3 regions of the Acuticoccus sp. I52.16.1 genome follow, and region 3 is predicted to be linked to each of the others. Evidence: predicted binding sites of a transcription regulator. Region 3 holds the regulator's gene; each other region holds the start of a gene.
What was found. The regulator LexA, encoded in region 3, represses DNA repair genes until DNA is damaged. The targets are predictions, from matches to a motif close to TGTTCNNNNTGTGTTCNG.
Positions count from the first base shown of each region.

Region 1: recA (recombinase RecA) is a predicted target of LexA. The motif match lies at 2,502-2,519, and genes of this name have one in related genera.
Region 2: dnaE (DNA polymerase III subunit alpha) is a predicted target of LexA. The motif match lies at 1,542-1,559, and genes of this name have one in related genera.

Region 1 covers NZ_CP094828.1:3,309,620-3,313,959, reverse strand. Annotated here, with positions in the region: gene MRB58_RS14970 (CoA transferase subunit A) at 1-434, shown strand, start outside; gene MRB58_RS14965 (CoA transferase) at 431-1,186, shown strand; gene recA (recombinase RecA) at 1,321-2,433, opposite strand; gene MRB58_RS14955 (ATP-binding protein) at 2,657-4,340, opposite strand, start outside.
Region 2 covers NZ_CP094828.1:4,344,564-4,348,903, reverse strand. Annotated here, with positions in the region: gene MRB58_RS19620 (lipoprotein-releasing ABC transporter permease subunit) at 1-791, shown strand, start outside; gene MRB58_RS19615 (ABC transporter ATP-binding protein) at 791-1,489, shown strand; gene dnaE (DNA polymerase III subunit alpha) at 1,721-4,340, shown strand, end outside.
Region 3 covers NZ_CP094828.1:3,434,808-3,439,147, reverse strand. Annotated here, with positions in the region: gene trpC (indole-3-glycerol phosphate synthase TrpC) at 1-1,005, shown strand, start outside; gene glp (gephyrin-like molybdotransferase Glp) at 1,002-2,168, shown strand; gene lexA (transcriptional repressor LexA) at 2,292-3,023, shown strand; gene MRB58_RS15490 (SDR family NAD(P)-dependent oxidoreductase) at 3,279-4,040, opposite strand; gene MRB58_RS15485 (PaaI family thioesterase) at 4,087-4,340, opposite strand, start outside.

The sequences.
Region 1 (4,340 bases), 130 kb from region 3:
TCCTCGCCAACCGACCCGACTGGCGGGTCATCGACAACCCCTTCGCCGACGCCGGCGACCCGGTGGTGCTGATTCCGGCCATCGTGCCCGACGTCGCGCTCTTCCACGCGCCGGCGGCGGACCGCTTCGGCAACGTCGCCATCGGCCGGCGGCGCGAGTTGGCGACGATGGCCTACGCCGCGCGCCGCACCATCGTCACGGTGGAGCGTATCCTCGACACCGACCTGATGGCCGACGAGGCGAGCGCCGCCGGCACCCTCCCCGCTTTGTATGTCGACGGGATCGGCCTCGCCCCGGGCGGCGCCGCACCGCTGGCGCTGTGGGGCGAGTACGAGACCGACGTCGCCGCCGTGAAGGCCTACGCCGCCGCCGCCCGCTCGCCGGAGGCGCTGGCGGCCTATATCGACGCGCTGATGGGCCGGGTGCCGGCATGAGCGCCACCGATCGCACCGTGCTGATCGCCACCATCGCCGAGCTGCTGGCGGGGGTGCGGCATGTGGCGGTGGGCGCCTCCTCGCCGATCCCGGCGGCGGGGGCGATGCTGCGCCGGGCGCTGGACGAGGCGGCCGGGAAGCCGACGGTGCGCCTCTCGATCCTCGGCTCGGTCCGGCACAACTTCTTCACCAACGGCGGGGTCGAGCTGTTCGACTGCGCCGGACAGGGGCGGATCGATGCCTTCTTCCTCGGCGGCGGACAGATCGACGGAGAGGCCAACATCAACCTGGTCGGCGCCGGCACATATCCCGAGGTGGACGTGCGCTGGCCGGGCTCGTTCGGATCGGCCTACCTCTACTACGTGATCCCGCGGGTGATCCTCTTCCGCGAGGAGCACTCCCCGCGCGTCTTCGTGCCGAAGGTGGACTTCGTCTCCGCGCCGGGTGTGAGCGAGCCGGGCACCTTCCGCACCGGCGGCCCGTACGCGCTCCTGACCGGAAAGGGCCTGTTCGACTTCGACAAGGCCCGCCGGCGCTTCGCCCTGCGGTCCCTCCACCCCGGCCACACACTGGACGAGGTCGTGGCCGCGACGGGCTTCCGCTTCGACCACGCGCCGGCCCCCGTCACGACGCCGGCCTCATCGCCCGAGGTGACGCACCTCCTTCGGACACGCGTCCTCGACGAGCTGTCGGAGACCTACCCCGACTTCGCCGCGAGCCTGCGCCGGGACATGGCGGCCGCCGCGGCCTGAGGCCGCCGGCTCACCCCCGAGGCGCCCTGCCTGACGGACGGGCGCGCCGCGTCGCTCCTGCGACGAAAAAAGGCGCGCCATGGTTGCCAAGGCGCGCCCTCCGTCGTCAGTTCCGGGCGCGTGGCCCGCGCCGCCTATTCGCCGGCGTCGTAGCCGTCTTCGTCGGGTCTGTCGGCATCGGCGTCGCCGTCGGCGTCGTCTTCCGGGACGCCGGCGATCTTGTCGGCGATGATGCCGGCGGACTGCCGGACCGCGGCCTCGATGGCGTTGGCGATCTCGGGATTGTCGCGCAGGAACTGCTTGGAGTTCTCACGCCCCTGACCGAGACGCTGCGAGTCGTAGGAGAACCAGGCACCCGACTTCTCGACGATGCCGGCCTTCACGCCGAGGTCGAGCAGCTCACCCAGCTTGGAGACGCCCTCGCCGTACATGATATCGAACTCGACCTCGCGGAACGGCGGGGCGAGCTTGTTCTTCACCACCTTCACGCGGGTCTGGTTGCCGACGACCTCGTCCCGGTCCTTGATGGCGCCGATGCGGCGGATGTCGAGCCGGACGGAGGCGTAGAACTTCAGCGCGTTGCCGCCGGTGGTCGTTTCCGGCGAGCCGAACATCACGCCGATCTTCATGCGGATCTGGTTGATGAAGATGACCATGGTGTGCGAGCGCGAGATCGAGCCCGTCAGCTTGCGCAGCGCCTGGCTCATCAGCCGCGCCTGCAGGCCGGGGAGCTGGTCGCCCATCTCGCCTTCCAACTCGGCGCGCGGGGTGAGCGCGGCCACCGAATCGATCACCAGGACGTCCACCGCGCCGGAGCGGACGAGCGTGTCGGCGATCTCGAGCGCCTGCTCGCCGGCGTCCGGCTGGGAGATCAACAGATCGTCGACCTGGACGCCGAGCTTGCGGGCGTAGATCGGGTCGAGCGCGTGCTCGGCGTCGATGAACGCGGCGATGCCGCCCTTCTTCTGTGCCTCGGCGACGGTGTGAAGGGCGAGCGTCGTCTTGCCCGACGACTCCGGTCCGTAGATCTCGACGATGCGGCCCTTGGGCAGGCCGCCGATGCCGAGGGCGATGTCGAGCCCGAGCGAGCCGGTCGACACGGTCTCGACCTCGATCGTCTGCCCGGCGCCGAGCTTCATGATCGAGCCCTTGCCGAACGAGCGCTCGATCTGGCTGATCGCCGCCGTCAGCGCTTTCGTCTTGTCCACGGACGACCCCTCAACCAGGCGTAGATCCGACTGCGCCATCGCTGATCCTTTGCGCTTCATAGTTTAGGCCCACCTTGATTGGATTTCAGTGTTACACAAACCGGCGGCGTTCGCAATCTGTTCGGCACGTTAAGATTGCGTTAACCCATCGGGCGATCTGCTCTGGCAATCGCAACCTATCGCGTCGGGCGGGCGCCGAAGAGCCCTCGCCCAAAGATTCACACAGGAAGAAATCAAGACCCGCGGCGATCGCGCCGGGGCCTCAGCTGCGCCCCAGTTCGCGCTTCACGGCCTCCGCCAAAGCCTTGAGCGTGAAGGGTTTGGCGAGGAACTGGGCGTCGGGCAATTCGTCCAGCGAGGCGCCATCGGCGTAACCGGACATGAAGAGAACCTTGAGGTCGGGTCGCTCGGCGCGCACTTTCTTGACGAGGCTCGGCCCGTCCAGCTCCGGCATGATGACGTCGGTGACCACGAGGTCGATCGCGTCGCCTTCCTCGGCGAAGATCTCCGCCGCCTCGACACCCGATTCGGCCGACAGCACGCGGTAGCCCTTCGCGGTGAGGGCGCGGGCGGCGAAGGTGCGGATCGCCTCTTCGTCTTCCACCAGCAGCAGCGTGGCCGAGCCGGTGAGGTCGCCGCTGGGGGCGGGCGCGCGCTCGCTCTCCGCGCTGGCGGGCGAACGCTCGGCGACCTCCGTGCGCGGCAGGTAGATGCGGAAGATCGTCCCCGTCCCGACCTCGCTCTTGACCGACAGGGCGCCCCCCGTCTGCTTGACGATGCCGTAGACGGTGGACAGGCCGAGCCCGGTGCCCTCCCCGGTCGCCTTGGTGGTGAAGAAGGGCTCGAAGATCTTGTCCAGCATCTCCTGCGGCATGCCGGTGCCGACGTCCTCGATCTCGACCAGCACGGTGTCGCCGGGGACCTCGTCCGCGCCGTCGCTCTCCGCTTCCCCGGCGGGCACGTTGCGGGTGCGGATGGTGAGCGTGCCGCCTCCCTTCATCGCATCGCGCGCATTGACCGAGAGGTTGATGACCACCTGCTCGATCTGGGAGAGGTCGGCCAGAACCGGCCACAGGTCGCGCCCGTAGGCCAGCTCCAGTTTCACCGTCTCGCCCAGTAGGCGGTCGAGCATGATGGAGAGGTCGGCCACGACGTCGTTGAGGTTGAGGACGGTGGGCCGCAGCGTCTGCCGGCGCGAGAAGGCGAGGAGCTGCTTGACGAGTCCCGCCGCCCGCTGCGCCGACTGCTTGATGTTCATGATGTCGCGGAAGGCGGGGTCCGACGGGCGGTGGCTCTGCAACAGCAGGTCCGAGAAACCGATGATCGCCTGCAGCACGTTGTTGAAATCGTGCGCGATGCCCCCGGCGAGCTGGCCGATCGCCTGCATCTTCTGGCTCTGCGCGATCTGCGCTTCCAGCTCGGACTGGTCGGTGACGTCGGACAGGACGATCATCACCCGATCCTCGCGCCCCGGAAAGGGGTTGGCGGAGAGGCGCACGCGGCGGCCGGGCGTGTGGCGCAACGTCGCGTCGGTGCGGCTGGTGCCGTGCTGGTGGGCCTGGCGCACCAGGCGGCCGACCACGCCGTCCTCGGCGACGAGTCCGTCGGCGAGGTTGGCCCCCTCGCCGGCGAGGGTGTGGTAGCGCGAATTGGCGGCGTGGATGGTGCCTTCGAGGTCGGCGACGGCGGCGGCCGCGGGGACGATGTCGACCAGGGTCTGCCCCAGCGCGGTGCCGGCGGGAACGGCGCCGGGCGCCGCGGGCTCGAACTGGTGGACGATGCGCCCGTCGCGGCAGGTGAGGCGGGCGAAGAGATCCGGCGGCAAGAAGCCGTCCGCCTCGCCCTCGGCCATCGCCCGGCGGCGCAGCGCGAAGAGGGCCAGCGCGGCGTCCGGACCGGCGGCGAGCGCGTCCGGATGTGCCTCGCAGCCGCGCGCCTCCATCAAA
Region 2 (4,340 bases), 910 kb from region 3:
GCCTGGCGCGCTCGCTGGGCGTCACCATCGGCGACAAGGTCACCGTGATGACGCAGGACGGCCCCGTGACGCCGTTCGGCCAGACGCCGCAGATCGACAACTATCCGGTGCTGGCGATCTTCGACGTCGGCATGAGCCAGGTGGACGGGACCATCGCCTACCTGCCGATCGCCGAGGCGCAGCTCTTCCTCAACATGGACGAGCGCGCCACCGGCATCGAGATCTTCTCCGAAACGCCGGACGACATGGACGCGCTGAAGGCCGCCATCGCCCGGGCCGCCGACCGGCCGCTCTACCTGTCCGACTGGCGGCAGAACAACCGCGCCTACTACACCGCGCTGACGGTGGAGCGGAACGTCATGTTCATCATCCTCACCCTCATCGTGCTGGTGGCGTCGATGAACGTCATCTCCTCGATGACGATGCTGGTGAACGAAAAGACGCCCGACATCGCCATCATGCGCACCATCGGCGCCTCACGCGGCACGGTCCTGCGCGTCTTCCTGATGGTGGGGCTGACGATCGGCGTCGGCGGCACGTTGATCGGCCTCGCGCTGGGAACGCTGATCGCGGTCAACATCGAGGCGATCCGCCAGGCGATCACGACGATCTTCAACATCCAGCTCTTCCCGCCGGAGCTCTACTACCTGACGCAGATCCCGTCCGACATCTCCTCCACGCAGACGGCGATGGTGGTGTTGATCTCGCTGATCCTCGCCCTGATCGCGACCGTGCCGCCCGCCTGGAAGGCGGCCGCGACCGACCCCGTCGAAGCGCTGAAGGCCGAGTGATGGCACCCCCCCTCGTTCTCACCGACATCGTGCGCACCTTCTCCGACGGGGCGGACGAGGTCCACGTCCTCAAGGGCGCCAACTTGACGCTGAACGCCGGTGAACTGGTGGCGCTCGTCGCCCCCTCCGGCGCCGGCAAGTCGACCCTGTTGCAGATTGCGGGCCTGTTGGAGCAGGCCACCGGCGGGTCCGTCACCATCGACGGGACGGAGGCGACGCGCCTGTCGGACAAGGACCGCACCGTGCTGCGGCGCGATCTGATCGGCTTCATCTACCAATTTCATCACCTCTTGGGCGACTTCACCGCGCGCGAAAACGTGGCGCTGCCGATGCGGCTCGCCGGTGCCAAGACGGGTGCCGCCCTCGCCCGCGCCGACGAACTGCTCGACCGGCTGGGCCTCGCCGAGCGGCGCACCCACCGTCCCGGCGAGCTGTCCGGCGGCGAACGCCAGCGCGTGGCGATCGCGCGCGCCGTCGCCAACAACCCGCGCGTGATCCTGGCCGACGAGCCGACCGGCAACCTCGACCAGGGGACCGCCGCAACCGTTCGCGACGCGTTCCTGTCGCTCAGCCGCGACACGGGTCTGTCGGCGGTGGTGGCGACCCACAACCAGACCCTGGCGAGCGAGCTGGACCGCACGGTAACCCTGAAAGAAGGCCGAATTTCACCGCTCGAATTGAGCGCACCCGCTGAATAAGTTTCTCTGCCTCGACCCTTGATGTTCCCGGAACATTCCCGTACGTTCCGATGAGAACAAAGAGAGGTCAGTGATGCAGCGGTTCTTTCTCGATTGTGGTGCGTTCGTTTCCTGCTCGGCATTCATCGTCGCCGTCTATCTGTGGATGGACGGGATGCAGGTCCCCCTCGTCTGATCGAATTTCACCTCTGCCCCGGCTAAGCTCCCACGCCGGTACGAGGGAGGCGCGTCATGTTCATCCACCTGAGGGTCCATTCGGCCTATTCCCTCCTGGAAGGCGCGCTGCACCTGAAGAAGATCGTCGGCCTCGCCGCGGCCGACAATCAACCCGCCGTGGCGGTGAGCGACACGGCCAACCTCTTCGGCGCGTTGGAATTTTCGGAGAAGGCCTTCGGTGACGGGGTGCAGCCGATCATCGCCTGCACCGTGCCGATCCGCCTCGCCGAGCGCATCCAGGGCGGCAAACGCATCGCGCCCGTCGCGCGGCTGCCGATGGTCGCCACCAGCGAAGAGAGCTTCGCCAACCTCCAGCGCCTGATCTCCTACGCCTACCTGCGGTCGGACGGCGGCGAGGTCGCCCTCCCGGTCGACGGGCTGGCCGGCGCGGTGGACGGCATCATCGCCCTCTCCGGCTGGATCGACGGGCCGGTGGGCAAGACCCACGCGCTGGGCGATCCCGAGAGCGCTTCGGCGCTGTTCGATCAACTTCACGAAACGTTCGGTGATCGTTTCTATTGCGAGGTGCAGCGCCATGGAACATCGGCGGAAAACACCTTCGAGTCCTTCGCCGTCGGCGAGGCCTATCGCGCCGGCGTCCCGCTGGTGGCCACCAACGAAGTCTACTTCGCCGCCCGCGACGACTACGAGGCGCACGACGCGCTGATCGCCATCGCCGAGGGCCGGCGCCTGGGCGACGACGACCGCCGCCGCCTCACGCCCGAGCACTACTTCAAGACGCAAGGGGAGATGGAAGCCCTCTTCAGCGACCTGCCGGAGGCAATCGCCTCCACGGTGGAAATCGCGATGCGCTCCCACTTCCGCGTCAAGAAGCGCCCGCCGATGCTGCCGCGCTTCATCGCCACCGAGCGCAAGGTCGCCGGCCTCCCCCCCGTCGAGCAGAGCGACGAGGAGGCCCTCGCCGAGGAAGCCGAGCGGCTGACGCAGATGGCGCACGACGGCCTCGAGCGCCGCTTCGCCTCGCGCGGCATGGCCCCCGGCGTCGACCGCGAGGCGTACATGAAGCGCCTCGACCACGAACTCGGCATCATCTGCCGCATGAAGTTCCCCGGCTACTTCCTCATCGTCGCCGACTTCATCCAGTGGTCCAAGGCGAACGACATCGCCGTCGGCCCCGGCCGCGGCTCGGGCGCGGGCTCCCTCGTCGCCTACGCGCTGACCATCACCGACCTCGACCCCCTCAGGTTCGACCTCCTCTTCGAGCGCTTCCTCAACCCCGAACGCGTCTCGATGCCCGACTTCGACGTCGACTTCTGCCAGGAGAAGCGCGACCGGGTGATCCACTACGTGCAGGAGCGCTACGGCGCCGACCGCGTGGCGCAAATCATCACCTTCGGAACGTTGCAGGCCCGCGCCGTGGTGCGCGACGTCGGCCGCGTGCTGGACATGCCCTACTTCAAGGTCGACCAGCTGGCGAAGATGGTCCCCTCGAACCCGGCGAACCCGATCACCCTCGCCCAGGCGCTGGAGCAGGAGACCAAGCTGCAGGAGGCCAAGGCGCAGGACGGCGAGATCGACCGGCTGCTGCAAATGGCGCTGAAGCTCGAGGGTCTCTACCGCCACGCCTCGACCCACGCCGCCGGCATCGTCATCGGCGACCGGCCGCTGGAGGAGATCGTCCCCCTCTACCGTGACCCGCGGTCCGACCTTCCGGTCACCCAATACAACATGAAGTGGGTGGAATCGGGCGGCCTCGTCAAATTCGACTTCCTGGGTCTCAAAACGCTCACGACCATCGAGCGCGCCCTCTCGCTCATCCCGGTCGAGATCGACCTCGACACCCTCCCCCTCGACGACAAGGAGACCTACGAGCTCCTCGCCCGCGGCGAGACCGCCGGCGTCTTCCAGCTGGAAAGTCAGGGCATGCGCAAGGCGCTGGTCGGCATGAAGCCCGACCGGTTCGAGGACATCATCGCCATCGTCGCCCTCTACCGTCCGGGTCCGATGGACAACATCCCCTCCTACAACCTGCGCAAACAGGGCCTCGAAGAGCCGGACTACCTGCACCCCAAGCTGGAACCGATTCTGAAAGAGACCTACGGCATCATCATCTACCAGGAGCAGGTGATGCAGATCGCGCAGGTCCTCTCGGGCTACTCGCTCGGCGAAGCGGACCTCCTGCGCCGCGCCATGGGCAAGAAGATCGCCGCCGAGATGGCCGTGCAGCGCGACCGCTTCGTCGACGGCGCGGTGAAGGACGGCACCAAGGCCGCCGACGCCAACCGCATCTTCGACCTCGTCGCCAAGTTCGCCAACTACGGCTTCAACAAGTCGCACGCGGCCGCCTACGCCCTCGTCGCCTACCACACGGCCTACCTCAAGGCGCACTATCCGTCCGAATTCCTGGCCGCTTCGATGACGCTCGACATGGGCAACACCGACAAGCTGGCCGACTTCCGCGGCGAGGCGCAGCGCATGGGGATCACCGTGCGCCCGCCCTCCATCGCCACCTCGAAGGGGGAGTTCTCGGTCGAGAAGGGCGACATCGTCTACGGCCTCGGCGCGATCAAGGGCGTCGGCTGGCCGCTCGTCCACCACATCGAGGCGACCCGTGCCGCGGCGCCCTACGAGGACCTGTCCGACTTCGCCAACCGGCTCGACCCCAAGGCCGCGC
Region 3 (4,340 bases):
GGCGGCGCCGCCTGCCTCTCGGTGTTGACCGACAAGCCGTCCTTTCAAGGGGCGCCCGAGTTCCTCACCGCAGCGCGCGAGGCCGTCACGCTGCCGGTGCTGCGCAAGGACTTCATGTACGTGCCCGAGCAGGTGTTCGAGGCGCGAGTGTGGGGTGCGGACGCGATCCTCGTCATCATGACCGCCGTCGACGACGCGCTGGCCCGCGCCCTCGTCGACACCGCGGCCGCGCTCGGCATGGCCGCCCTCCTTGAGGTGCACGACGAGCGCGACATGGAGCGGGCGCTCGCCCTCCCCTCGCCGCTGATCGGCGTCAACAATCGCGATCTGCGCACCTTCGTCACCGATCTCGGCGTGACCGAGCGGCTGGCGGCCATGGTCCCCGGCGACCGCATCATGATCGCCGAGTCCGGCATCGCCACCCACGCCGACGTGACGCGGCTGCAGGCCGCCGGCGCCGGCGCCTTCCTCGTCGGCGAGAGCCTGATGCGCCACGCGGACGTCGCCGCGGCGACGCGCGCGCTGCTCGGCAACCCGCTCACCCACCTCGACGCGACCGGCGCCGCCCACATGGTCGACGTTGCCGGCAAGGCCGAGACCACCCGCGTCGCCGTGGCCGAGGGCACCGTGACCATGGCGCCGGAGACGCTGGAGGCGATCCTGGCGGGCAACGTGAAGAAGGGCGACGTCGTCGCCGTGGCGCGCATCGCCGGCATCATGGCGGCGAAGAAGACCTCCGAGCTGATCCCGCTCTGCCATCCGCTGCCGCTCTCCTCGGTCTCGGTGGACCTCGCGGCCGATCCCGCGCTTCCGGGCTACCGCGTCACCGCGCGGGCCAAGACCACGGGTCGCACCGGGGTCGAGATGGAGGCGCTCACCGCCGTCAGCGCGGCATGCCTGACCCTTTACGACATGGCCAAGGCGATGGACCGGGGCATGGTGATCGGCGGCGTGCGGCTCCTGGAGAAATCCGGCGGCCGCTCCGGCGAGTGGCGCGCCTCTTGATCGACGTCGACGAGGCCCAGGCCCGCCTGCTCGCCGCGGCGCCGCGCCTGCCGGCCGAGGCCGTCGCCCTGGCCGACGCCGCGGGGCGGGTCGCGGCCGAACCGATCGTCGCGCGCCGGACGCAGCCCCCCTTCCCCTCCTCGGCCATGGACGGATATGCGATCCGCACCGCGGACCTGCCGGGGCCGCTGCGTGTGGTGGGCGAGTCGGCGGCCGGACGGCGTTACGCGGCGGCACTCGGGCCGGGCGAGAGCGTGCGCATCTTCACCGGCGCGCCCGTGCCGGAGGGCGCCGACGCGGTCCTGATCCAGGAGGACGCGGCGCGCGAGGGCGACATGGTGCGCGCCACCGACGTCGCCGCGAAGGGCGACAATGTCCGCCGCATGGGCCTCGATTTCGCCCTGGGCGACACGCTGGTGGAGGCCGGGACCGTGCTCGCGCCGCGCCACGTCGCGCTGGCGGGCGCCGGCGGTCACGCCGAGCTCATGGTGGCGCGGCGACCGCGCGTCGCCTTCCTGGCGACCGGTGACGAGTTGGTGCTCCCCGGCGAACCGACCGGCCCCGACCAGATCGTCGCCTCGATCACGCCGGCCCTCGCCGCCACGGTCCAGGCGGCAGGGGCCGAGACGATCGACCTCGGCATCGCGCCGGACGACCGGGCCGAGATAGCCCGCCGCGCCCGCGCGGGGCTCGACGAGGCGGACGTCCTGGTGACGCTCGGCGGCGCTTCGGTGGGCGACCATGACCTCGTCAAGCCGGCGCTCGGCGACCTCGGCATCGAGCCGGATTTCTGGAAGGTGGCGGTGCGGCCCGGCAAGCCGCTGATGTTCTCGTCGCGCCCGCTGGTGCTCGGTCTGCCGGGCAACCCGGTGTCGGGCGCGGTGTGCGCGGTCCTTTTCCTCGTGCCGCTGGTGCGGGCGATGCAAGGTGCCGCCCGGCCGCTCCCCGAGGTGCACGAGGGCGTCCTCGGCCGTGACCTCTCCGGCAACGGTCCGCGGCGCGACCACATGCGCGCCGTCCGCACCGGCCGGACGATCACACCGGCGGCGCGGCAGGATTCCTCGATGCTCAACGTGCTGGCCCACTCGGACGTGCTGTTGGTGCGCGAGCCGCATGCGGGACCGGCGTCGGCGGGCGAAACATGTCGGTATATCGCGCTCTGAGTGCTTGACTCTCGGCACACTGCGGTTGTCCACGTTGCAGAACACACGACGAACGTGTATAGATGATGGCGGAATGATTCGGGTACCAATGCTGGTCATACAGCGTCAGGACGACGGCACACTATGCTGACGAAGAAGCAGTACGATCTCCTCATGTTCATTCATGAGCGTATGAGCTCCACCGGCGTCCCGCCATCTTTCGAAGAGATGAAGGACGCGCTGGACCTGAAGTCGAAGTCAGGCATCCACCGGCTCATCACCGCGCTGGAGGAGCGGGGCTTCATCCGCCGCCTTCCCAACCGCGCCCGCGCCCTCGAGGTTCTGCGCCTACCGGACGTCGCGATGGCGAAGAACGCCCCGCCTCTGCGGCCCCGCGGCTTCTCCCCCTCGGTGATCGAGGGGTCGGCCCCACGCGATCCGATGGCGAGCCCCAAGCGCGGCGCCTCGCTGCGCCCCGTGTCCGCCGCCTACGACGTGGTCGACGTGCCGATGATGGGCCGTATCGCCGCCGGTGTGCCGATCGAGGCGATCCAGCAGCAGAGTTCCGCCGTCCACCTCCCGTCCGACATGATCGGCCCGGGCGAGCACTTCGCCCTCGAGATCAACGGCGATTCGATGATCGACGCCGGCATCCACGACGGTGACACCGTGGTCGTGCGCCGGACCGACCATGCCGAGAACGGCGACATCGTCGTCGCCCTGATCGACGGCGAGGAGGCGACGTTGAAACGCCTGCGCAAGCGCGGCAACACGATCGCCTTGGAGGCCGCCAACCCGGCCTACGAGACCCGCATCTTCGGTGCCGATCGCGTCCAGATCCAAGGCAGGCTCGCCGCCCTCCTCCGCCACTACTGACGCGCGGCCGCCGCGGGGAGATCGGCGCGCCGGCGGACACAGGTCGCGATCACGGCCTCCCCCGCCCCACGCGTCACCGTCCTTTCGTGGCGCGCCCCCAGCCGATCTCCCGTGGTCCTCGTCTTCGGGTCTGCCAACGGCGCACTCCACGGTCCGCGGCCCCGCCGGCCTTGCGACGGCACAGGCCCAACTCCGCCGGTCGGGCCGCGGCCTGTGGGGCGTGTCCGCAGGAGCCGGAGCCGCGGCCGGGGCGGCCTACAGCGAGCTGCAGAGGTGACCGCCGTCGACCTCCAGGGTGCTGCCGGTCATGAAGCCGGAGGCGTCGCTGGCGAGCAGGCAGAGGGCACCGTTGAGGTCCTCGGGCTGGCCCAGGCGGCGCTGCGGGATGCGCTTGATCAGCGCCTTGCCGGCATCGGTGGTGAAGAAGTCCCGGTTGATGTCGGTCTCGATGTAGCCCGGCGCGATCGCGTTGACGCGGATGCCGTACCGCGCCCATTCCAGCGCCAGCGCCTTCGTCATGTGGATCAGCCCGGCCTTCGCCGAAGCGTAGTGCACCAGCGCGCCCGCCGGCCGCATCCCGGTGATCGAGGCGATGTTGACGATCGACCCGCCGGTCCCGGCCGCTTTCAGCCGCACGGCCGCCTCGCGGGCGACGGTGAAGCAGCCGGTCAAGTTCGTGTCGACCACGAAGCGCCAGTCCGCGTCGCCGATGTCCATCGCCGGGGCCGCGGTGGAGACGCCGGCGTTGTTCACCACGACGTCGATCGTGCCGAGCGCGGCCGCGCCGGCGTCGAGACCCGCGGTGATCGAGCCGGTGTCGGTGACGTCCATCGCGACGGCGGTGACGCGGGCGCCGGTGGCGGTGAGCGCGTCGCGCAGCGCCTCCAGCCGGTCGAGGCGGCGGGCGGCGAGGACCACCGCGGCGCCCGCCCCCGCCAGCGCCCTGGCGAAGTTCTCGCCCAACCCGCTCGACGCGCCCGTGACCAGCGCGACTTTCCCGTCCAGCGACAGTTCCATCCCAGTTCTCCTCGTCTCTCGTTGTCTCGTGCGCGGCGGCGGGGCGTCAGCGCGGGCGGCGGATCTTCCACACCCCGTCGGCGGTGGCGACCACCTTCTCCCCCACCCGGGCCGCCCCGCGCAGGAAAATGACCGACCGCGTGGTGCGCACCACCTCGACGTCCGCCTCTAGGAGCACGCCGGCGGGCACCCCGTCGACGAAAGCCACGGTGAGGGTGATCGTCGCCTGACCCGGCGCGTCGTGGGTGCGGGCACCGGTGATGCCGATGGCATGGTCGAGGAAGGTCATGATCGCGCCGC